DNA from 3 places in the Motilimonas sp. 1_MG-2023 genome. Region 2 is predicted to be linked to each of the others. Evidence: predicted binding sites of a transcription regulator. Region 2 holds the regulator's gene; each other region holds the start of a gene.

Region 1 (7,914 bases), on a different contig from region 2:
GGTGAGTGGGGCCATCGGCGCCAACGATGCCGGCGCGATCGACAGCAAACAGCACTGGCAAGTTTTGGATAGCAACATCGTGGATCACTTGATCGTAAGCGCGTTGCAAGAAGCTGGAGTAAATAGCGACCACCGGTTTTAAGCCTGCAATAGCGAGGCCAGCCGCTAGGGTTGTCGCATGTTGTTCGGCAATGGCGACATCAAAATATTGCTCTGGAAAACGTTTAGAAAACGCGACCATGCCTGAGCCTTCACGCATCGCTGGGGTAATTCCCATTAATTTGTCATCTTGGGCTGCCATGTCACATAGCCAATCACCAAAAATATGCGAAAAGGTCGGGAGGGCTCCTTTGCTTTTTGGTAATTGGCTTTGGCTAAGGTCAAACTTAGGCACCGCATGGTAACCAATAGGATCTTGTTCCGCTGGGGCGTAACCTTTGCCTTTTTTAGTCATGATATGAAGAAATTGTGGCCCTTTTAAATTGCGCATATTACGCAGGGTTTCCACTAAGCCATTCACATCGTGACCATCAATCGGACCAATGTAATTAAAGCCAAATTCTTCAAATAAGGTGCCCGGCACCACCATGCCTTTAAGGTGCTCTTCAGCGCGTCTTGCTAATTCTTTTATTGGAGGCAGGCCTGAAAGTACTTTTTTACCACCTTCGCGAATGCTGGTGTAAAGCTCACCTGATAATAGCTGTGCGAGATGATTGTTTAATGCGCCCACGTTTTCAGAAATGGACATCTCGTTATCATTTAAGATTACTAGCATATCGTTGTGCAGTGCACCGGCATGATTTAATGCCTCAAATGCCATTCCCGCAGTGAGCGCGCCATCACCAATCACAGAGACAACGCGGCGACCTTTGCCTTCTTTTTCGGCAGCAATGGCAAGGCCTGTTGCTGCGCCAATTGAGGTGGAAGAGTGACCGACACTTAATACGTCATATTCACTTTCTTCACGCCAAGGGAAAGGATGCAAGCCTTTATACTGACGAATGGTATGTAGCTTATCGCGACGACCCGTTAGTATTTTATGGGGGTAGGCTTGATGGCCTACATCCCAAATTAGGTGGTCAAATGGCGTGTTGTAAACGTAATGCAAGGCGACAGTCAGTTCAACCACCCCTAAACCAGACGCAAAGTGGCCACTGCTTTTACTGATTGAGCTCAGTAAAAATTGGCGTAATTCATCGCACAGATCAACTAACTTATCTTTGTGCAATAAGCGTAAGTCTTCTGGGTAATTGGCCATGGCCAATGTTGGGTAATGTTTCAAATCCAGGCTCATAAATGCTTATTTATTTCGTTCAATAATGTAATGCGCGAACAGCTCTAGTAATTCGGTATTGTAATCTAACTTGGCCAAGGCTTGTAGCGACTCTTGGTAAAGAGCTTGGGCTTTTTCTTTTGCGCCGGCTAACCCAAGCAAAGCTGGGTAGGTAGATTTGTTCAGAGCTTGATCTGAGCCTTGTGGCTTGCCTAATGTTTGGGTGTCACTGGTAATGTCTAAAATGTCATCTTGTACTTGAAACGCTAGACCGATGGCTTGAGCAAATTGGTCTAATAAAGCTAGCTCTTGTTGTGTGACATCGGCGTAACTCAGCGCGCCTAACGTGACCGCCGCGCGAATTAATGCACCTGTTTTACCGCTGTGTATACGCTCTAATGCCGCTAAGTCAATTTTCTTGTTTTCTGCTTCCAGATCAAGGGCTTGACCTCCACACATACCACTTAAGCCAGAGGCGTTAGCCAGTACTCTCACCATCGCTAATTGCTGCGCGGGAGTAAAGTTCTCATCGACTTCGGCAATTAATTCAAATGCTAAGGTTTGCAGGGCATCTCCGGCTAAAATAGCGGTGGCTTCATCAAACGCGATATGGCACGTGGGTTGGCCGCGGCGTAACTCATCGTCATCCATGGCAGGTAAATCGTCATGAATAAGAGAGTAGGCATGGATACATTCAATGGCTGCGGCGAGTTTGTCGAGCTTTTCGGGGGCGATATTAAAAATGTTACCCGTGGCATAAACCAAAAAAGGCCGAATGCGTTTGCCACCCTGCATGGTGCCGTAGACCATCGCTTGCTGAAGTGTTTCACTAAGCACTTCACGTTGCTCAAGGGCTCGGGCTAAGCTTGTGTCAACACGGGCTCTATAGCTTGAATTATATTGTTCGAGCAGGTTCATGAATTAGGCATCTTCCTGAAAGGGAGCAAGTGTTTGCTCACCGTCTTGATCAAGTAATATCTGCACTTGCTGCTCGGCTGACTGTAGCTTAGTTGAACTTATACGCGCCAAAGTTATGCCGCGTTCAAATTGTTTTAATGCATCTTCGAGTGCGAGTTCACCTAATTCTAATTTCTTTACTATCAGCTCCAGTTCACCCAGTGACTCTTCAAAGCTCATGTTTTCAGGTTTTTTTGCGGCCATTGTCTATTCTCCCAATTCGCGCCAAGATTACCTGTGAGACTGTGATGGGTCAAATAAGCTGACTATAAATATTTAACAAATGTTGCCGATACCATATAAGTTACAATTGCCAGTTTCTTTAACTTGCTGTTAATTGGCTGATATACGAAAATGAGATAAACAGGCTCAAGTCGAAACGGCATTTTGTTTTGCTTTAAAAATTGAGGGTATAAAGCGTGGATTTAGCAACTCTGATCGGCATCATAGGTGCATTTGTGTTTGTTGTCATGGCGATGTTGATGGGCGGTGAGCTCTCAACCTTTATTGACGTTCCCTCTATTTTAATTGTATTTGTTGGCTCAATGTTTGTGGTATTGATGAAGTACAATTTAGGACAATTTTTAGGCGCGGCTAAGATAGGCATGAAAGCCTTTATGTTCAAGCTAGAAAAGCCAGAAGATTTGATCACCAAATCAGTAGAAATGGCAGATGCCGCGCGTAAAGGTGGTTTTTTAGCATTAGAAGAAGCAGAAATATCCAATGCTTTTATGCAAAAAGGTATCGATATGCTGGTAGACGGGCACGACGCCGACGTAGTGCGTGCTACTCTAGAGAAAGACATTTCCCTCACTTCCGAACGGCATTTAATGGGCGCGGGTATCTTTAAGAGCATTGGTGATGTTGCGCCCGCGATGGGTATGATAGGTACCTTAATTGGTCTGGTTGCCATGCTGTCTAACATGGATGATCCAAAATCCATCGGCCCTTCGATGGCTGTTGCGCTGCTAACAACTCTGTATGGTGCCATACTTTCTAACATGGTGGCCTTGCCTATGAGCGAGAAATTAGTATTACGCGCCGAAGAAGAAAAGCTCAACCGCGTGTTGATCATGGATGCAGTATTAGGTATTCAAGATGGCCAGAATCCACGGGTTATTGAAGGTTTATTGAAAAACTATCTGGCAGAATCTAAACGAGAAGTAAGCACCACCGAGTAGAGGAGGCGATAATGGAAGAACCTTGTAAATGTCCTCCTGAGGGACTACCCGCTTGGATGGGCACTTTTGCCGACTTAATGTCACTGCTTATGTGTTTCTTTGTGTTGCTGCTGGCATTTTCTGAAATGGACGTGCTCAAGTTCAAGCAAATTGCTGGTTCGATGAAGTATGCTTTTGGGGTGCAAAATTTGCTTGAAGTGAAAGATATTCCGAAAGGGACATCTGTAATAGCACAAGAGTTCAGCCCTGGCCGACCTGAGCCAACGCCAATTGAAACCATCATGCAACAAACCATTGATATGACCCAAGCTAAGTTAGACTTTCAAGATGGTGAAGCGGCAGAAGTCGGTGGTCAAAAACAAGATGAAGGTGATAAAGACGGTGGCATGACCGCGTCACAAGCCATTCAAAGCCAAATGGAAGCGCAACAGCAAGCGGCACAAAATCAACTGGCGAAAACCATAGCACAAAAGATGAAAGATCAAATTGAAGATGGCGCTATTGAAATTGAAGCCCTCGGGCAGCAACTGATTATTCGGGTTCGTGAAAAAGGCGCATTTCCGTCTGGATCGGCTTTTTTACAGCCTAAATTTCGTCCTGTGATCACGCGAGTAGCGGAAATTTTAAAAGATGTCCCTGGCGAAATTACGGTATCTGGACATACTGACGATGAAGCCATCAAGTCTGAGCTTTATCGCTCTAACTGGGACTTGTCAACACAGCGCGCGGTATCGGTTGCCCATGAAATGATCAAGGTAAAAGGTTTTGATCAACAGCGTTTAATGGTGGTGGGTTATGCCGATACTAAGCCTCTTTACGACAATACCGATCAATCTAATCGTCGTAAAAACCGCCGCGTTGAAATTTCAGTGATGCAAGGTAAAGCACAAGAGTCAGACGAAATAAACGTCACGCAATAAGTCTCCATTACCCCGCCCTGTAAGTGGCAAACTTGCAGGGCAAAAAACCACCACTTTAAGTCCTCACATTCTCAGGGTATAATCCGCACCCTAATTTTTACCCTAAGTGAAGCCGATGAAATTTGTCGTTAAGTTTTTCCCTGAAATCCTGATGAAGAGCAGGTCTGTTCGTAAGCGTTTTTGCAAAATGTTACAGGGCAACATCCGTAATGTATTAAGACGCTATGACGATGACGTGAAAGTCATTTTAGAGTGGGATCATATCATCGTTAAAACGGTCAACGACACTGACAAAAATCGCGCCAAGCTGATTGAACTGTTGTCGAGCACGCCGGGGGTGGCGTTCTTTTTAGAAGTGCAGCAATCGCCATTTGAAGATTTACATGATATTTACGAACAAGTACTGCCGTTAGTTGCGGATAAACTAGCGGGTAAAACTTTTTGTGTACGCGTGAAACGTCGCGGTAAACATGACTTTAGTTCAACAGAAGTTGAACGTTATGTTGGCGGTGGTCTAAACCAACACACTGACGCAGTTGGTGTGCAATTAAGAAAGCCTGATGTCACAGTGCAACTTGAAATTGACCATCAAGATTTATTCATTGTTAAGCAGCGCCATGAAGGACTCGGCGGTTTCCCTATGGGCTCACAAGAAGGTGTCTTGTCGCTGATTTCAGGCGGTTTTGACTCAGGTGTTTCTAGCTACATCATGATGAAACGCGGTATGCGCGTGCATTACTGCTTCTTCAACTTAGGTGGCGCCGCTCATGAAATTGGCGTTAAACAAGTCGCTCATCACTTATGGGATCGCTTTAGTTCATCTCATCGCGTGAAGTTTTTAGCGGTGCCGTTTGAGCCAGTTGTTGCAGAGATCCTTGAAAAGGTCGAAGACGGCCAAATGGGTGTGATCTTAAAGCGTATGATGATGCGCACCGGCGCTAAATTAGCCGAGCGCTTAGCGCTAGATGCCATGGTAACGGGTGAAGCGGTGGGCCAAGTATCGAGTCAAACGTTGCGTAACTTATCGGTGATTGATAAATCGACCGATACCTTAATTTTACGCCCCCTGATTGCGATGGATAAGCAAGATATCATCAACACGGCGCGTCAAATTGGTACGGCAGAGTTTTCAGAGACCATTCCCGAGTATTGCGGCGTGATCTCCAATAAGCCTACCGTGAAAGCGGTAATGAGCAAGATTGAAGAGCAAGAAGCCAAGTTTGATATGGCGCTGATTGATAAAGTGGTGGAAGCCACCATGACGCTGGATATTCGCGATATCGGCGAACAAACCGATGCTGAGATCACTGAGGTGGAAACCACGGCGCAATTTGCGCCAAATGAAGTGGTGTTAGATATCCGCTCTGACGATGAGCGTGAAGACAAGCCGCTAAAAGTTGAAGGCGCCACCGTTGAAAGCATGGTGTTCTTTAAACTGGGTACTCAGTTTGACACCTTAGATCAAAGCAAAACGTATTTGCTTTACTGCGACCGTGGCGTGATGAGTAAACTACAAGCCTTGTACTTAAAAGAAGCCGGCTTTACTAATGTGAAAGTGTATCGCCCTTAGTTTTCGAGCTGAGTGTGAACTAAAAACAAGCAGCCTCGGCTGCTTGTTTTGTTTCTGCCATGTATTTCACGAGCCAATGAATCCGAAGAGGAATGTACTTTGAAGATTGGTATCGTACAAATGCCGATGTCGTGGCAATTAGCCACTAATATGGATTTTATTTGCCAAACCATTGAGGATTTTGCTCATCTCTTTATCGACCGTGATGGGCTTCAGCAAAGCTGAGGTTAACTATTGTTTCTATTAATAATAGTTTTAGCTTAAATCCCGATATAAATTGATGTTTGCTGTGCTAAAATCCTCCGCGTTATGGTGACCAGTTTGGTCATAATATGGGAACACGGTTTAAGCCGTGGCTGCCCCCGCAACTGTAAACGAGTAGTTTTTTGTCTGCGCTGCAATGCCAATTCAGCGAAACCACTGGTCCATGGACTGGGAAGGTCACAAAAAATGATGAGACGTGAGCCAGGAGACCTGCCATAACCTAAACAAAATTCGGGACGGGGTGTGCCCTACAGGAGTGGTATGTTTTTGTTATCTCAACGTGAGTTTAAGGGTGCTTATGCACCTTAAAATTCGCGATCTTAGTTGGTTTGTGGCCAATAAAGCCGTGTTACAGCAGATTAACTTGCAGATAAACCAAGGACAATTTGTTGGCTTAATCGGTCAAAATGGCTCGGGTAAATCGTCGTTACTCAGGTGCGTCTATCGTCAGCATCGGCCTTGCTGTGGCCAAGTGTTATTGGCGGGGCAGGATGTGCATCAGTTGTCAGCCAAGGCGTTCGCGCGGCAAGTGGCGGTGGTGTTGCAAGAGTTTCCAGCGGAGTTTGGTTTTACCGTTGAAGAAGTAGTACGTATGGGCTTAACCGCGCATGTGTCATTGCTCAGTGGCTTTCGCCGTTATCGCCAACAAGTTGATCAAGTATTAGCAACGGTGGGTTTATTGGATTTGCGTGCGGCTAACTTTGATAGCTTGTCGGGCGGTGAAAAGCAGCGCTGTTTATTGGCGCGGGCGCTGATCCAGCAACCTAAGCTGCTGATCTTAGACGAGCCAACCAATCATTTAGATATTCACTATCAATTTCAGCTACTTGATTTAATTAAATCATTAGGCGTTACTGTGCTGTGCAGCTTGCATGATCTTAATATTGCTGCGCGTTACTGTGATTATTTATACCTGCTTAATGACGGCATTATTCAACAGCATGGCAGCCCAGCACAGGTGTTAACCGAACAGCATTTGGCGGAGCAGTTTTTAATGCGCACCCATGTAGATCAGCAAGTGCATCACACTATTCCCCGGATTAACTATTTGTCGGTGATCCCATCATCGAATACTCCATTCAATAACGCATTAAATTAAGGAAAGTGATGAAATCAATTGTGGTGGCTTTAGGTTTGTTAACGGGCGTAGTACAAGCTCATGTTGCTATTGATGTGTGCGGCGAAGTGGTGGAATTTAAGCAAGTGCCGAAACGCGCTATTGCCAATGACATCAATATGCTCAAGATCATGTTGGCATTGGACTTAACCGCCAATATGGCGGGGTATTCTGGCGTATCGGCACACCATAAAATGCCCGATGAGTTGGCGTTAACAGTAAAAGACTTACCTGAGATCGCGCCGAAATATCCGAGCATGGAAAATTTACTTAATGCCGATGCCGATTTTTATTTTGCCGGTTGGAATTACGGCATGGAAGTAGGTGGCGCCGTGACGCCAAGTACGCTAGCTAAATATGATATCCCGACTTATGCGATTAAAGAGTCGTGCGCCCATGTGCAAACGCGCCCTCATATCAGCTTAGAAGATACCTTTTATGACATTGACAGCATAGGCGCTATTTTTAATGTTTCTGGGCGGGCTAAAGTACTCAATGATGGCTTTAAGCAAAGGTTAGCTGAGGTTGAATTACGATTAGCTGGCGTACCAAGTAAATCGGTCTTTGTTTATGACAGTGGCCAAGATAAGCCCTTTACCGCTGGCGCCTTGGCGGTGCCTCACGCGATCATT
Region 2 (7,914 bases):
TACTAGGGCATGAAGAAGTACAGAATTTATTAGACCTATTAGCAAAAAGTCATCCTAAACTTGTAGAAGGGCTAGTACCTGACATTTTACCACTAGGGGTGATTGTAAAAGTGTTGCAAGGGCTACTCAATGAAGGCGTGCCAATCCGTGATATTCGGACGATAGTGCAAACCTTGTCTGATTACGGCGTGAAAAGCCAAGATTCAGAAGTGTTGACGGCGGCTTGTCGGATCGCGTTAAAACGCATGATCAGTCAAAATATTGTCGGTGCAGAGCCGGAAATTCCAGTTATTACCTTATCACCAGAGTTGGAGCAGATTTTGCATAATTCTATTCAGGCTGGCGGGAGTGATGGTGCAGGTATAGAGCCTGGGCTAGCAGAGCGGATCCAACGCGCATTATTTGAAGCGTCTCAACAGCAAGAGCTTGCAGGTCAGCCCGCTGTTTTGCTAACGTCAGGCGTATTACGTACTACCCTTGCTAAATTTGTTAAAAACACAATCCCTGGATTACAAGTTCTGTCATATCAAGAAGTTCCTGAAGATAAGCAGATTAGAATCGTTAACTCTGTCGGGCAGTAATCGACAGGAGACTGCAGTATGAAAATTAAACGTTTTTTTGCCAAAGATATGCGCGCAGCACTGGCTGAAGTGAAGGACATTTTAGGGCCAGACGCAGTGATCATGTCCAACAAAAAAGTCACCGGTGGTATTGAGATTGTTGCGGCAGTAGATTATCAAGCGGCCACAGAATCAAAAGCGCAATCTCGCGATGTAAAAGAAAATCGTGATTTGAAGGAAGACAGTGTTGTTTTGTCCAATCGCCCACGCGCTAACTCAACTCAAGTGAGCAATGCCGCCATGGAGCAAGCTAAAACAATTAATGCACGCTCTGGGCAAAACCTTGCTGATTCACTGTCAGCACTGCTTAAAAAACAAGGCAGTCCGATGGCTAAACCGGCAAGGCCGAGTGCGAAACCCGCCACTTTGATGGAACAAAATGAGTGGGAACAACCAAAACCGCGTCCTGCGCCAGCGCGACCAGTGAAGTCTGCGCCAAGTAATAATAGCAAGGATGATAAGATCTTAGATTCCATGCGCGAAGAAATGGCTTCGCTGCGTAAATTGTTAGAGCACCAAGTCTCAGGGTTGATGTGGCAAGAGCTAGAGCGCAAAGAGCCAGTTCGAGCAATGCTAATTAAATGGTTGAATAAATGTGGTTTTTCCGATGACATTTCGGATCAACTAGCCAGTTGTATTCCTGAAAGTTGTTCACCTGCAGAAGCGAAACAATACTTATCTCAATTACTTGAAGATCAAGTGACCATAGGTGAAAACGAAATTCTTAAATTGGGCGGCGCAGTGGCCCTGTTAGGGCCAACAGGGGTAGGTAAAACCACCACCATTGCTAAACTAGCAGCGCGTTTTGCCATGGAACATGGGGCTGACCAAGTCGGTTTGATTACCACCGACACGTATCGTATTGGCGCCCATGAACAGCTAGCGACATACGGTAAAATTTTAGGTTGTTCGGTTCGCGTCGCCAAGGATGCCGATGAGCTATCTGATATTTTATATCAAATGCGAACTAAGCGATTAGTGCTGATTGATACAGCCGGAATGGGACAGAGAGATGTTCGTTTATCTGAGCAGCTGGAAACCTTGATGAAAAACTCGCGAGTGCGTATTCGCAGCTTTTTGGTGATCCCCGCCACTTCTCAGCGTCGAGTTGTACAAGAAGCCATCGAACATTTTCGAAGAATACCCTTATCTGGTTGTATTCTCACGAAACTAGATGAAAGTTTGAGTCTAGGTGAAATACTAAGTGTTACAATTAAGCATGCTTTACCTATTTCATATATTACCAATGGTCAAAGGGTGCCTGAAGATATCAAAATAGCCAGCGCCAAATATATGGTGTCCAGCGCGTTAAGTTTAATGGAGCAGGAAATGGCGAAAGACCAACATCAGTGGTATAGCGAAGCAGATGACTGCCACACTTCGGAGTATTATGAATAAATCGATGTTAAATGATCAGGCGAGTGGGCTGCGAATGATGAAAAATAACAAAGTTAAAGTGATTACCGTGACAGGCGGTAAGGGGGGCGTGGGTAAAACTAACGTTACCTTGAACTTGGCCGCTTCTCTCGCAGCACAAGGCAAACGCGTGTTAGTGCTAGATGCTGACTTAGGGTTGGCAAATGTGGATGTACTACTCGGCCTTCGTGTGACTAAAAATCTATCCCATGTTTTATCGGGTGAATGCACCTTAGATGAAGTGATCATTGATGCGCCTCAAGGGATGAAAATAATACCTGCTACGTCTGGCACAAAATCCATGGTGGAATTAACGCCAGCTGAGCACGTTGGCCTTATTCGAGCGTTTAGTGAGTTGCAAACACCTATTGATGTGCTGTTAGTCGATACTGCTGCGGGCATATCAGATATGGTGCTCAGCTTTGCTCGAGCAGCCCAAGATATCGTGGTGGTGGTCTGTGATGAACCTACGTCAATTACCGATGCTTATGCGTTAATTAAGTTGTTAAATACGCAATATGGCGTGTTTCACTTTAAGATTGTCGCTAATATGGTTCGCAGCTTACGCGAAGGGCAAGAATTATTTTCTAAGTTAACGCGTGTGACTGATCGCTTTTTAGACACGGCCTTAGAGCTTGTCGCTTGTATTCCATTTGATAACAATGTTCGTCAATCAGTACGCAAGCAAAAATTAGTCGTTGAGTCTTTTCCTAAATCTCCTTCATCATTGGCATTTAGAGCCTTATCCAGCAAAGCGATCACTTGGCCAGTACCCAATCAGCCTGGTGGCCACTTAGAGTTTTTTATCGAAAAACTGCTTGATAACACAGCAGACAAAAGAGAGAAAATTAGTGAATAAAGTCCATGCTTACACCAGTCAAGTTCAGCCGAATGAACTGGTTGAACGCTATGGAACCTTAGTGCAACGGATTGCACATCACTTAATGGCGAGGTTACCTGCGAGTGTGTTGGTCGAAGATTTAACTCAAGCGGGTCTGATTGGTTTGCTTGAAGCCAGTCGGAATTTTGACGCGAGCAAGGGAGCAAGCTTTGAAACCTTTGCCGGCATTCGCATCAGAGGTGCCATGCTTGATGAAATGCGTCGTGGTGATTGGGTGCCGAGAAGCGTGCATAAGAACAGCCGTCTCATTGCACAAGCTATCGACAGCGTAGAGAAAGAGTTGGGCTCTGATGCCAAAGACAGTGATATCGCTAACAAGTTACAAGTGAGTGTTGACGATTACCATGCCATGCTCAGAGATGTAAACAGTGGTAAACTAATCGGTATCGAAGACTTGGCCGTAGGCCAAGATTCCTTGCCATCGAGTGAGCTGGATGAAAATTCGCCATTTGAAGGGGTTTTTGAAGAAAAATTTCAGTATGACCTCGCATCTTGTATAAAATCCTTACCCGAACGCGAAGCCCTTGTATTATCTTTATATTATGATGAAGAGCTAAATTTACGTGAAATTGGTGAAGTGTTAAGTGTCAGTGAGTCGAGAGTTAGCCAAATACACAGCCAAGCTATTCACCGCTTAAAAGGGCGAATGCTTGATTGGCAAACTTAGCCTGTTGATATGATATTAAGTAACTATACTGATTTGTAGTATGTTACAGAACACTTCAGCACATAGAGTTGAGTACAACCAACTGCCATTTGAGGAGAATAAGTTGGATAAAAACATGAAGATTCTAATTGTTGATGATTTTTCAACAATGCGAAGAATAATTAAAAACCTATTGCGTGATCTTGGATTCAACAATACCCATGAAGCGGATGATGGTAGCACAGCGTTACCTATGCTGAAGAATGGCGATTTTGAATTTCTTGTTACCGACTGGAACATGCCAGGAATGCAAGGTATTGACTTGTTAAAAGAGGTACGTAAAGACGAAAGCCTTCGCCATCTGCCAGTGCTGATGGTAACGGCTGAAGCCAAGCGTGAACAAATTATTGAAGCGGCACAAGCAGGTGTGAATGGTTATATTGTTAAGCCATTTACTGCCGCAACGTTGAAAGAAAAGCTTGATAAAATTTTCGAACGACTTCAGTAAGGGGGCGTGATGACAAGCACCAACGAAGCACTGCTTTCGCTTGAGCAAGCACAGCATTTGGTTGAACTACTTAAGCTTGGCGAAGTTGCACAGGCGAATTCTTTGATTTCTGGTGTGCTGTCAGATCCCTCTAAGAACGAACTGTTTGAGCAAGTTGGTTTACTGACGCGTCAATTGCATGACTCGCTAATTGATTTTCAAAACGATAATCGCTTATCTGAATTAGCAAATAGTGAAATACCGGATGCGAAAGATAGACTGACTTACGTGATAGAAATGACGGATAAAGCGGCGAACCGAACCATGGATGCTGTGGATGAAAGCTTGCCCTTAGCCGATCGACTCAATGAGAACATCCAACAAGTTTTGCCAGGTTGGAACAGCTTGATGAATCGAGAAATCGAACTGGTTCAATTTAAGGAACTTTGTCACAAGTTAGACAAGATCCTTAAGGATTCAGAGCAGGACGCCGATAAGTTAAAACACTTATTGACTGAAATTTTAATGGCTCAAGATTTTCAAGATTTAACGGGTCAGATGATCCGGCGCGTAATCACTTTAGTTCAGGAAGTGGAAGTGAAATTGGTAGAAATGCTGACTATGTTTGGTGAGTTTGAACAAAAACCAAAACAAAGTAGTACCGATGCACCTCGAATATCAGGGATTGAAGCTGAAGGCCCGATAATGAATGCCGAGTCGAGAGATGATGTCGTTTCGGGTCAAGATGATGTTGATGACTTGTTATCAAGTTTAGGATTCTAGGAGTAGCGCATGGGCTTTGAGGTCGATGAAGACATTTTACAAGACTTTTTGGTAGAAGCTGCCGAGATACTCGAGCTGCTTTCTGAGCAATTGGTTGACTTGGAAAAACAGCCGGATGATACCAATTTACTGAATGCCATCTTTCGAGGTTTCCATACCGTTAAAGGAGGAGCCGGCTTCCTCTCTCTTACTGAATTAGTAGATTGTTGTCATGGTGCGGAAAATGTGTTTGACACATTACGTAATGGTGGCCGTCCTGTTAGTTCTGAGTTAATGGATACTATCCTTGAAGCCTTGGACTGCATTAATGAAATGTTTGCGCAAGTGCAGGCCCGAGAGCCTTTAACGCCTGCGCCACAAGCTATCCTAGATGCCCTGCATAAACTGAGTCAGCCCGCTGGAGCTGAGCCCGTGGCCTCCCCTGAGCCTCCTATTACCCCCGAACCGATAGCTGCACCTGAGCCTGAAATGACACAGGAAAGTTCTGCAACTGATGGTGCTGGCATTGATGAAATTACCGAAGATGAGTTTGAACGATTACTTGATGAGCTACATGGTAATTCAAGTCCATCGAAAGCTACAGCTTCGCCAAGTGTTAGCTCGGGAGACATCACTGATGATGAATTTGAATCCTTGTTGGACGAGCTACACGGGAAGGGACAGCACAAAATTGCTGCGGCTCCTCCGCCAGCAGATGATAGTGTTATTGACGATGATGAATTTGAGCGTTTACTCGATGAATTGCATGGTGCAGGGCAAAGCCCAACTATAGCTAGTGCACCTGAGCCCAGTGAACCCGTTAAAGATACTGCTTCTGTCGCTCCAGCTCCTGCCCCAGCTCCTGCCCCAGCGGCTGCAGTTAAGCCTCAGGCGCCTGTTGCTGCGGACAAACCTGCTGCGAGCAGGGCCAATCCACCTTCTCAAGGCGAGTCTACAGTACGAGTTGATACTCGCACCTTAGATGAAATAATGAATATGGTGGGCGAGCTTGTACTGGTTCGAAACCGTTTAGTGAGTTTAGGCATCAACAGCAGTGATGAAGCAATGGCTAAGGCCGTTGCTAATTTAGATGTTGTTACTGCTGATTTGCAAGGCGGGGTAATGAAAACCCGCATGCAACCAATTAAGAAGGTGTTCGGCCGTTTTCCGCGGGTGGTGCGAGATTTAGCGCGAACACTAAAGAAAGACATTAATCTTACCCTTGAAGGTGAGGATACGGATTTAGATAAAAACTTAGTTGAAGCGCTTGCTGATCCCTTAGTTCACTTAGTGCGAAACGCGGTGGACCACGGGGTAGAAATGCCTGATGTGCGTGAACAAAATGGCAAGCCAAGAATGGGGCAAATTAAACTTTCAGCTTCGCAAGAAGGCGACCATATCTTACTGGTTATCCAAGATGATGGCGCTGGAATGGATGCAGAAAAACTTAAAAGCATTGCTATTAACAAAGGTATTCTCGATCCCGATACAGCAGCAAGAATGTCGAACACTGAGGCCTATAATCTTATTTTTGCCCCGGGCTTTTCAACCAAGGTTGAAATTTCAGACATTTCAGGTCGCGGCGTGGGTATGGACGTGGTTAAAACCAGTATCACTCAGTTGAATGGTGCAATTCATATTGATTCAAATCTAGGGACTGGAACTCGATTAGAAATTAAAGTTCCGCTTACACTAGCGATCCTACCCACACTCATGGTACTGGTTGGTAAGCAAACATTTGCTTTACCTTTAACGAATGTCAATGAAATTTTCCACTTGGATCTACGTAAGACCAATATAGTGGATGGTCAGTTGACTGTTATTGTTAGGGAAAAAGCCATTCCGCTGTTCTATTTACAAGATTGGTTGATTAGAAATGGTGCCGCCCCTAGCCGTAAAAAGCGGGAAGGTCTAGGCCATGTTGTGATAGTGCAATTAGGTATGAAACAAGTTGGTTTCGTGGTTGACAGTCTAATTGGACAAGAGGAAGTGGTGATTAAGGCCCTTGATGATTTACTACAAGGCACGCCAGGCATGGCGGGTGCCACTATAACCAGTGATGGTGGTATTGCATTAATTTTGGATATCCCAAGTTTATTAAAGCATTACGCTTAATGCTTCGAAGTTGAGAAGGTAGATGTCAATAAAGGTATTAGTTGTAGATGATTCGAGCTTCTTTAGAAGACGTGTAAGTGAAATAATCAATCAAGACCCAATGTTAGAGGTGATTGATACAGCTAAAAATGGCCGTGAAGCGGTTGAAATGGCGCAGCGGCTGAAGCCCGACGTGATTACCATGGATATTGAAATGCCGGTGTTAGATGGTATTTCAGCCGTGCGTGAAATCATGGCGTCGACGCCTACGCCTATTTTGATGTTTTCTTCTTTGACTCATCAAGGTGCGACAGCCACTTTAGAAGCACTAGAGGCTGGCGCGCTAGACTTTTTGCCGAAAAAATTTGAAGATATCGCGCGTGATAAGGAAGAAGCAACTCGCACTTTACAACAGCGAGTGAAAGCGATAGCCAGGCGTCGCGTTTTTTCTCCCCGCGCCGCTTCAGCAAATTTACGCTCTTCAGCTGCCGTGGGTTCAGCTTCTGCTGCAGAACTAAAAAGAAGGCCTGAATTAAACGCTCGCGCGGCGGCACCGGTTGCACGCACCACCACGGTCAATGAGGTTCGTAGTGCTCCCATTAATTTCAAACGAACTGGCAAAAGCTACGATATTCTCACTATTGGCACTTCTACTGGTGGTCCTGTTGCATTGCAAACAGTCTTAACAGCGCTTCCAGCGAACTTTCCACTGCCTATATTATTGATTCAACATATGCCTGCTACTTTTACAGCAGCATTCGCTGCTAGGCTTAATTCCTTATGTAAAATTAAGGTTAAGGAAGCACAAGACGGCGACCCTATTGTCAAAGGGCAAGCTTACCTTGCGCCCGGTGGTAAGCAAATGCTAGTTGAAGGCCGAGGAGCCAGTGCCCGTATTCGTATTATTGATGGTAACGATAAGGTTAATTATAAGCCTTGTGTTGATATTACGTTTGCATCTTTAGCTAAGCTCTATCAAAGCAAGGTT
Region 3 (7,914 bases), on a different contig from region 2:
GGCTGTGGTACATAAATACTAAGTCGCCCTCGGCCACTTTATCTCTTAAAAAGTTACGCGCTTGATAGTTTCGAATGCCATCCCATTTTGCGGTTTGGTTTGGCGCGAGTTGTAGATCGCGGATACTGTATTCGTCGGGTTCGGTTTTAAACAGCCAATAATTCATTATTTTGTTTCACTGGTAAGGCAGATGAGCGAACGGATACTCGCTCATCCGTTTGAGATAAATTAGTTACTAAAACTGGTCCAAATGGGGGCATGATCAGAGGGCTTTTCAATGCCGCGGAGTTCATAATCAATACCAGATTCGGTGGCTTTCTCAGCTAAGGATGCCGTAGCAAGGATCACATCAATACGTAGGCCGCGATTATCATCAAAACCTTTTGAGCGGTAATCAAACCAGCTGTATTGATCACTAACCGTTGGATTTAATTGACGGAAGGTATCAACTAAACCCCAGTTGGTTAAGCGCGCGAGCCATTCTCGCTCTTCAGGCTGAAAGCTACATTTACCGGTTTTTAGCCAGCGCTTCGCATTGATGTCGCCGATCCCGATATCAAGATCAGTTGGCGAAATATTGATATCTCCCATCACAATCAGCTGTTCGCCAGCCTGGTGCTGGGTTTCTAAATACTGCTGTAAGTCGAGGTAGAATTGGCGTTTGTAAGGATACTTGGTTTCATGGTTAATATTGTCACCTTGTGGGAAGTAGCCATTCAAAATACGCACCGGTTCGCCGTTTGCGTCTGCGACCGTGACCATGATCATGCGACGTTGGGCATCTTCAGAATCGGTCGCAAAGCCTTTTTGTACCGCAAGGGGCTTTTGCTTACACAGCATAGCTACGCCGTAATGGGCTTTTTGACCATGAAAATAAACGTGGTAACCCATGGCTTCAACGTCTGCGAGTGGAAAAGCATCATCGTGAACTTTAATTTCTTGCAGGCCAATGACGTCAGGCTGGTGCTTTTCTATTAACGCTTGCAGCTGATGTAGGCGTGCGCGCAGGCCATTGATGTTAAAAGAGACAATTTTCATGATAAAAATCCAATTCAGAATGTGGCCACATACTAGTGCAGCTATAAATAAGATTCAATCTGGATCCTATACCCAATCAACCTGGAGAAGCTTGAAACATGCATCTTCAAGTTGATTGGGTATATACCCAAGTATCTCTGGGCTGATTGGGCATATGTTAGCTTTGGCCAATTGGTTTCTCTGCCGTAGGGGCCGTTTTTTTATGCTGCTGACTAATGTAAACGCCGATAAAGATACAGGCAATGGCCAGCCCTTGTAATAGTGAAATAGTTTCACCCAGTAATAAAACGGCGAGTAGTAACGCAAAAACAGGGATCAGGTTTGAAAATGCCGCCACTTTTAAAACGCTCACTTTGGCGATGGCGTAATTATAGAGTCCGTAAGCACCAATCGTAACAAAAGCCCCAAGATAAACAATGCAGAACAAACTCATTAAGTCTTGCTCTGCAGGGAACGGGATAACAAACGCTTGGGGAGCAAAAAATAAGCTGCCACTGATCCCTTGTAAGGCAATCAAGCTAAGCGGCGAGTAACGCGTGGATAGTTTTTTCACACACAGGGTATAAACCGCGGCAAAAAACATGGCACCCATTTCCAGCGCGTTACCCAAAAGTGGGTTTGGTGCGTGCTCGGAGGTATTTGATACCACAGACAGTAAAATACTGCCGCCAATGCAAAATAAAAAGCCCACCGCAATGGCACTTGAGCATCGCTCTTTTAGGAAAAACCATGCCAAAACTGCGACAAAAATGGGTAGGCAAGACACTAATACGCCCGCTTGCGCGGCAGAAGTATAAAGTAACGCTTGGCCTTCAAACCAAAAAAATAAGCAAGGCTCAGCTGCGCTCATTAACAGTAGTAGTTTCCAGTCGCCTGACTGATAGTTAAATTGACGTACCCAGCGCCATAAGCAAGCGCAGCAAATCAAAGTAATAGACATGCGTAAAAACATGACCCATTCAGGGGGATAAAACTGAATGGCATGTTTGAGTGCGATGTATGAGCTGCCCCAAATGATCATGGCAATGGTTAGGCTGAGGTTAGCAGGCATGGCAATTAGTCCGTTAATATACTGCAGGTGATTAAATTAGCAGCTAATTTACCTGTAATAGTCGGGCTTATCCAGCATAAATGAAAAGACTTTAACGAGTCATTTTTTTTACAAATACCACCACGAATAAGGCAATAGTAAAGCTACCAGTGAAGGCTTCTATTGCCGCCATGCCGCGTGATAGGCCTATCGGGGTAAAGTCACCATAGCCTAGGGTGGTAAAGGTGACTACGCTGTAATAGAGACATTCGAGCAACGAGATAAAATTTTCCATTATGCTGTGATTAACATTGAAGGAAACAATTTCACCAGCAAAGCTAATACCAAAAATAAAGTAAAAAATAGCACTGACAATAATCAGTAAAATCGAAAACAACACCACGCGCAGTGGGTCTTCACCATAACCGCAGAATAAATCGACTGTTTTAGAAAATAACCGTGCAAATGACCATTTTGGCATTTGATAACGCCGCATTTTTAGCTCTTGCTGTAAGAAGGGGCCTGCGAGTGTAAATAATCCTTGTTGTTCACTGGCTTTACGTAAATCACGATAAATTTCTTCTGCCTGCTCGTAGTTATCCCAAGCGGAGTTCAGATCATTTTCTTTTAAGGCTTGTTCGGCGCGTTGTTCTTGCAGTAGTTTTTTACCAATTTTTACATTATCTATTTTCGCTTTAATCAGCTTAACGCCAAGTAAATTGCATTCCTCTAAGTGTACGCAATGAATATTCGCTCCTGTTAAATCGGCCTTCATTAGGCTGCCTTTGCAAATCGAGGCGTTAAATAAGTGGGCGCCGCGCAGGTTGGCACGGTAGAAGTCACAGGCGGTTAAATCATAACCGGTTTTAGAATGACGCTTTACTAGATTGACGCCCTCTAAATTAGCGTGTTGTAGCGCTAAGCCGTGAAGCATTCCGCCTTGAGCGGCATATTGTTCTAAGCGGCTGGCTATATCCTCACCTGACTTATCGGTATTGGGATCGTGCCAAAAACACAGTCCTGACGAGCCTGCTGCTGCTTCACATTGCGCACCTAAGTGATCAACATACTGGCAATGATGTTGGCATTCACTTAATGGTTCTTTAATGCGTTCAGACATAACCCTTTCCCTACTAATGCCTTAGCTGAGTATAGGCGAAAGAATCTGGCTTGCTACAGGAGATAGGGAGAGGGCAAAGTGATAATGTTGGTAAAAAGTTCTAATTAATTGAATGGTTTTGGCGAATTATCTAGCTTGTTATCGAATTTTTATTAATTACACTTAATAAATTAACAAGGGAGGAATGATGGGATTATTAGTAAAGGGTCAGTGGCAAGACCAGTGGTATGATACCGAAAAAAGCCAAGGTGAATTCAAGCGAGAGCAAAGTCAGTTTCGCTTTCAAATCACACCCGATAGTGAAGCCGGCTTTTTCGCGGAGTCTGGGCGCTATCATCTATATGTTTCCTTAGCTTGTCCTTGGGCGCACCGCGCCTTGATCTTTCGTCAGCTAAAAGGTTTAACCGAACATATTAGTGTTTCTGTGGTCAGTCCTGATATGCTTGAAAACGGCTGGGAGTTTGATCAACAAGCTGGGCTGGTGGATGATCTTTATCAAAATGACTATCTCTATCAGGTTTATCAAAAAGCCGATCCGCAATACACTGGGCGCGTGACTGTGCCTATTTTATGGGACAAGCACACCCAGTCTATCGTTAATAATGAATCGGCCGAGATCATTCGTATCCTCAACTCTGCATTTAACGAGCTAACAGGTAATGACCAAGATTACTACCCGTTAGCGTTACGACCAGAAATAGAAGCCATTAATCAAAGAGTATATGAACGAGTAAACAATGGTGTGTATCGATGTGGTTTTGCTACCACTCAACAAGCGTATGAACAAGCCTTTACGGAATTGTTTAATGAGCTTGACCATCTAAATGGCTTACTTGGCAAGCAACGCTATTTGGTTGGTGATACGTTGACTGAAGCAGATTGGCGTTTATTCACGACATTAGTACGGTTTGATGCAGTATATGTGGGTCATTTTAAGTGTAATCATAAGCGCATTGCTGATTACCCTCACTTGCAGGGCTATTTAAAAGAGTTATATCAAATGCAAGGTATCGCTGGCACGGTTAATATGGAACACATCAAGCGCCATTATTATTTTAGTCATACTATGATTAATCCGACTCAGGTTATTCCTGTCGGCCCTCAACTTGACTTTGATTCCCCTCATCTGCGTGACGAGCAAAGTAGTTAGCATTGAGAAGTCGTTAGCCAAAACCATGCAGCAGGCAATCAAAAATATTGCCTGCTGCATGTCGCGCTATTTTTTCCCAGGCATTCGAGCTGCTTGATGAAAATCTGCTTTTAAGGCTAGGAATCGTTCTCTGTGCGCGCCGGATAAAGGCACGCCTTCTAAGGTGCTAATACAGCTTTCACATTCTTCAATGAATTTACGTGCCTGCTTTTTATCCGCTAATAGCAATTTAATACTGGCCTGAAGTTTATTAATTGCAGCACCTGAGTTCATTGGCGCTTTTTTCAAGGCGCGATCAAAATAGCCTCGAGCGGCTTCAAAATCACCATGCTCGTATGCTTGCTTACCCATTTTATTAAGATCTTTGAATGCGGCGAGGGTTTCTTTCATTTCACCTTGAGCCACTTTTTCCAATGTTTTACTGGTGACATCATCAAGCACATCACGTGTGGCTAAGGTATCGGCCATTGCCTCGGCATATTCATATTCACCAATGCCGGCTAAGGCTAGCATAGACTCCGCTAATATAGCGGTCGACGCATCATCATGCTGCTCTAAAATCGGTTCAATGGCGTGTAATAAGGTGCGCTTTGCTTTTAGCATTTCCCCTTTGGCTTCATGCACGCGGGCATGACAAATATGCTCGTACATATCAAAATCAAAGTCTTCTTGGCGGCCTTCTTCATGACGACCTTTGAACAGAGCTGAATGTACATCTTGCAGGATCCGGTTTCTACGGTGAGGATCTTCGGTGTGTTTTGCTGCGTCTAAAATACTGCGTACGTAGTTGGCTAAATGCTCCACAGCGGGGTAAAACGAATTACGCGATAGTTGTAAAATGGCGCCAAAGCTGTCTTTGGCCATGTCAAACTCTTGGGCGTCGGTAGCAAGACGCGCCAGCAGTTTATGCCTATCAATGCTGTGGTAGGCTAACTCTGCCGCCCGAGTGACAATACTCAGAGCCTTCTCTGGATGGCCTTTTGCTTCATAAGCCCGGCCAAGCCATTCATAGGCATCAATGAGTAAGGCATTTGATTTGATGACTTTCTCGAGAGTGGTGATTGACTTGTCGTATTTTCCTTGCAGAAAATATACTTTACCTAAGGTAATACAGGCCCAAGTAAACTCACGCTGTTCAACAATTTTTTCTAGTAAGACTTGCGCCGAGTCGTAGCGCTCGGTGCGGATCAGCATCTCTGCCATTAAGTTACGGCAGTAATTTTTGTACCGGGTATCTTCTTTGAGTTTACGTCGGCAGTAAGCGGCTGTTTTATCGTATTCTTTTTCGCGTAGCGCGGTATAAATATCCACTAAATCGGATTTTTTTCGGTAACAGCGTTGCACCCGAGTATCTAATTGATGGCCCGAAAAAGGCTTCATTAAATAATCATCAGGCTCAAGTTCAAGGGCAGTAAGCACCATTGAACGAGAATTATCGCCCGTCACTATAAATAACATAGCGTCAACACTGACTAGGTTGTGGTTACGTAAGTATTCAAGTAACTGGCGGCCATTTTTACCTGAACCTAGGTTGTAGTCCACTAACAATAAGTCAAAGGAGGTTTCACGGCAGAGTTTTACCGCCGCTTCAGCAGTGTCGGCAAAAGAAACAGAGCCACAGCCTAAGTTAGTGAGCATGGCTTTTAACATGACTTGGAAAGCACGTTGATCGTCAACGATCAGCACTTTCTTGTTGTGGTAACTATAAGCTTTTGGTTCCAATGAGGTTTCCTAGTGTTTATTCAGTACTTTAAGCAATTTAAGCCAGCCACAAAAGTGTAGTCAAAAATGTATCGGGCTTGCATTATAAAGTGAAGATAAATATTTATTCATGTTTTCTTCTATTGTGCCGATATCAATCTTAACCTTGCTAACTTGTGTGATGAGATGATATCAGGACAAATTCGCCAACATTTGCTTACCGATGAACTGCAGTTAGGGCAAAGCCTTAATCAGGCTATTCATCAAGGACAGCGAGCGCAGTTCTCGTTGTTGTTAAGCATGCTTTGTGCTGATGTTCCTGAACTACCTCAATTTGGTTTAGCCGATAAGCCTATGATGAAAAAGCCAGAGGCTGATTTACGGGCTGAATTTGGTTTAGGTCAACCTCTGCCTATTCGTGGGCCTGGTATTTCGGCAGACAGAGCAAAATCGTTCAGTGAGTTAACGGCCCAAGGCCTTAATGCAAGTGTTCGCTTACAACAGTTATTGCAACCTACGCCTTTATGTCAAAATGATCCCACTGGCGGTTTAGGCCAAGAAGTTTTGGATAATGTCAGTCTAAAAACGCGCTTGCAGTGGATGGAAAAAATGAACAAAACGGTTCCCGAGCCCGTTAAATACGACGAGATTAGCATGAATCAGATCATTGAAGGCTTTGACTACGATAAAGAGCTAAAACTACATAAGCTTGATATGGTGGCGTAAATTAAGGCCTGCTTAACAGGCCTTATTGTGTCGAAGCGACTATCTGAATACGACGGTTTTGTTACCGTAAACAAACACTTTTTCATCTAACACCAGCGACAATGCACGCGTTAATACTAATTTTTCAACGTCTTTACCCGCTTTCGCCATGTCTTGTGCACTAAAGCTGTGATCAACGTGGATAACATCTTGGGTAATGATAGGCCCTTCATCTAAATCATTATTAACAAAGTGCGAGGTTGCGCCAATGATTTTAACGCCGCGATCGAACGCTTGCTTATATGGGCTGGCACCGATAAAAGCAGGTAAGAAACTGTGGTGGATGTTAATGATTTTATTCGGGTAATTAGCTACAAATTCCGGCGTTAATATACGCATGTATTTTGCTAGTACCACATAGTTTGGATCATATTGATTAATCAATTCAACAATTTTGGCTTCGTGCTCAGGACGAGACAAACCCTCGTGGCTCACAGTGTGGTAAGGAATATCAAATTTAGTTACTAAGTCTTCCAATGCATCGTAGTTACCAATCACCGCAGCAATTTCAACATCCATGCCACCGTAAGCTTGCTTCATTAAGATATCACCAAGGGCATGTGCTTCTTTGGTTACCATAATAACAATACGTTTACGCCCAGCTTGTACTAAATTGCGATTAGCACCTTTGGGCAGTGCTGAATCAATATCGGCTAAGAACGTCGCATCATTAAAGTGGCCTTCTAATTCGGTACGCATAAAGAAGCGGCCAAAGTCATTATCAACAAACTCATTATTCTTAATGATATTTAGCTGGTGCTTGTAACAAATGTTGGTAATTTGCGCGATTAGGCCTTTTTGATCTTGGCAATCGGTTAACAGTATTTTACGTTCCATCTTAGTGCTCAACTCAAATTATTTTTAATTAATTATTTGCCACAACAGGCTTTAAATTTCTTTTGACTCATACAGGGGCAAGGATCATTGCGCCCCGGTAGTCGTGATTTTTTATTCGGATTAAATGCCCCGTCGGTGTAAACCCATGCGCCTTCAACACGGCTAAACTGCGATATTTCGTGATGATAATGCAGTTCGTTATTGACCATAAACCAAGCGCAAAATTCAACCGAGCCTTGGCTATCATTCGGCCCACCTTGGCTGGCTAAAATT

The links. Region 2 encodes FliA, which starts transcription of late flagellar genes. Its sites were predicted from a motif close to CTAAAGNTNNNNNNNNNNNNGCCGATA; they were not measured.
Region 1: a site for FliA is predicted at 2,499-2,525, ahead of pomA (flagellar motor protein PomA). Genes of this name have one in related genera too.
Region 3: a site for FliA is predicted at 6,167-6,193, ahead of Q4519_RS15985 (VC2046/SO_2500 family protein). Genes of this name have one in related genera too.

Annotation. Positions count from the first base shown of each region.
Region 1 is NZ_JAUOPX010000011.1:81,947-89,860, forward strand. Features, by position in the region: gene dxs (1-deoxy-D-xylulose-5-phosphate synthase) at 1-1,294, opposite strand, end outside; gene ispA ((2E,6E)-farnesyl diphosphate synthase) at 1,301-2,191, opposite strand; gene xseB (exodeoxyribonuclease VII small subunit) at 2,195-2,434, opposite strand; gene pomA (flagellar motor protein PomA) at 2,650-3,411, shown strand; gene Q4519_RS08060 (flagellar motor protein MotB) at 3,423-4,331, shown strand; gene thiI (tRNA uracil 4-sulfurtransferase ThiI) at 4,447-5,901, shown strand; gene Q4519_RS08070 (hypothetical protein) at 6,001-6,126, shown strand; cobalamin riboswitch at 6,195-6,398, shown strand; gene Q4519_RS08075 (ABC transporter ATP-binding protein) at 6,464-7,264, shown strand; gene Q4519_RS08080 (ABC transporter substrate-binding protein) at 7,273-7,914, shown strand, end outside.
Region 2 is NZ_JAUOPX010000006.1:77,586-85,499, forward strand. Features, by position in the region: gene flhA (flagellar biosynthesis protein FlhA) at 1-581, shown strand, start outside; gene flhF (flagellar biosynthesis protein FlhF) at 600-2,018, shown strand; gene Q4519_RS04780 (MinD/ParA family protein) at 2,023-2,895, shown strand; gene Q4519_RS04785 (RNA polymerase sigma factor FliA) at 2,888-3,604, shown strand; gene cheY (chemotaxis response regulator CheY) at 3,708-4,091, shown strand; gene Q4519_RS04795 (protein phosphatase CheZ) at 4,101-4,853, shown strand; gene Q4519_RS04800 (chemotaxis protein CheA) at 4,863-6,947, shown strand; gene Q4519_RS04805 (chemotaxis response regulator protein-glutamate methylesterase) at 6,970-7,914, shown strand, end outside.
Region 3 is NZ_JAUOPX010000034.1:4,778-12,691, forward strand. Features, by position in the region: gene Q4519_RS15955 (EVE domain-containing protein) at 1-166, opposite strand, end outside; gene xthA (exodeoxyribonuclease III) at 229-1,038, opposite strand; gene Q4519_RS15965 (DMT family transporter) at 1,196-2,089, opposite strand; gene Q4519_RS15970 (ion channel) at 2,181-3,188, opposite strand; gene Q4519_RS15975 (glutathione S-transferase family protein) at 3,376-4,338, shown strand; gene Q4519_RS15980 (response regulator) at 4,405-6,060, opposite strand; gene Q4519_RS15985 (VC2046/SO_2500 family protein) at 6,226-6,765, shown strand; gene purU (formyltetrahydrofolate deformylase) at 6,805-7,641, opposite strand; gene Q4519_RS15995 (YchJ family protein) at 7,674-7,914, opposite strand, start outside.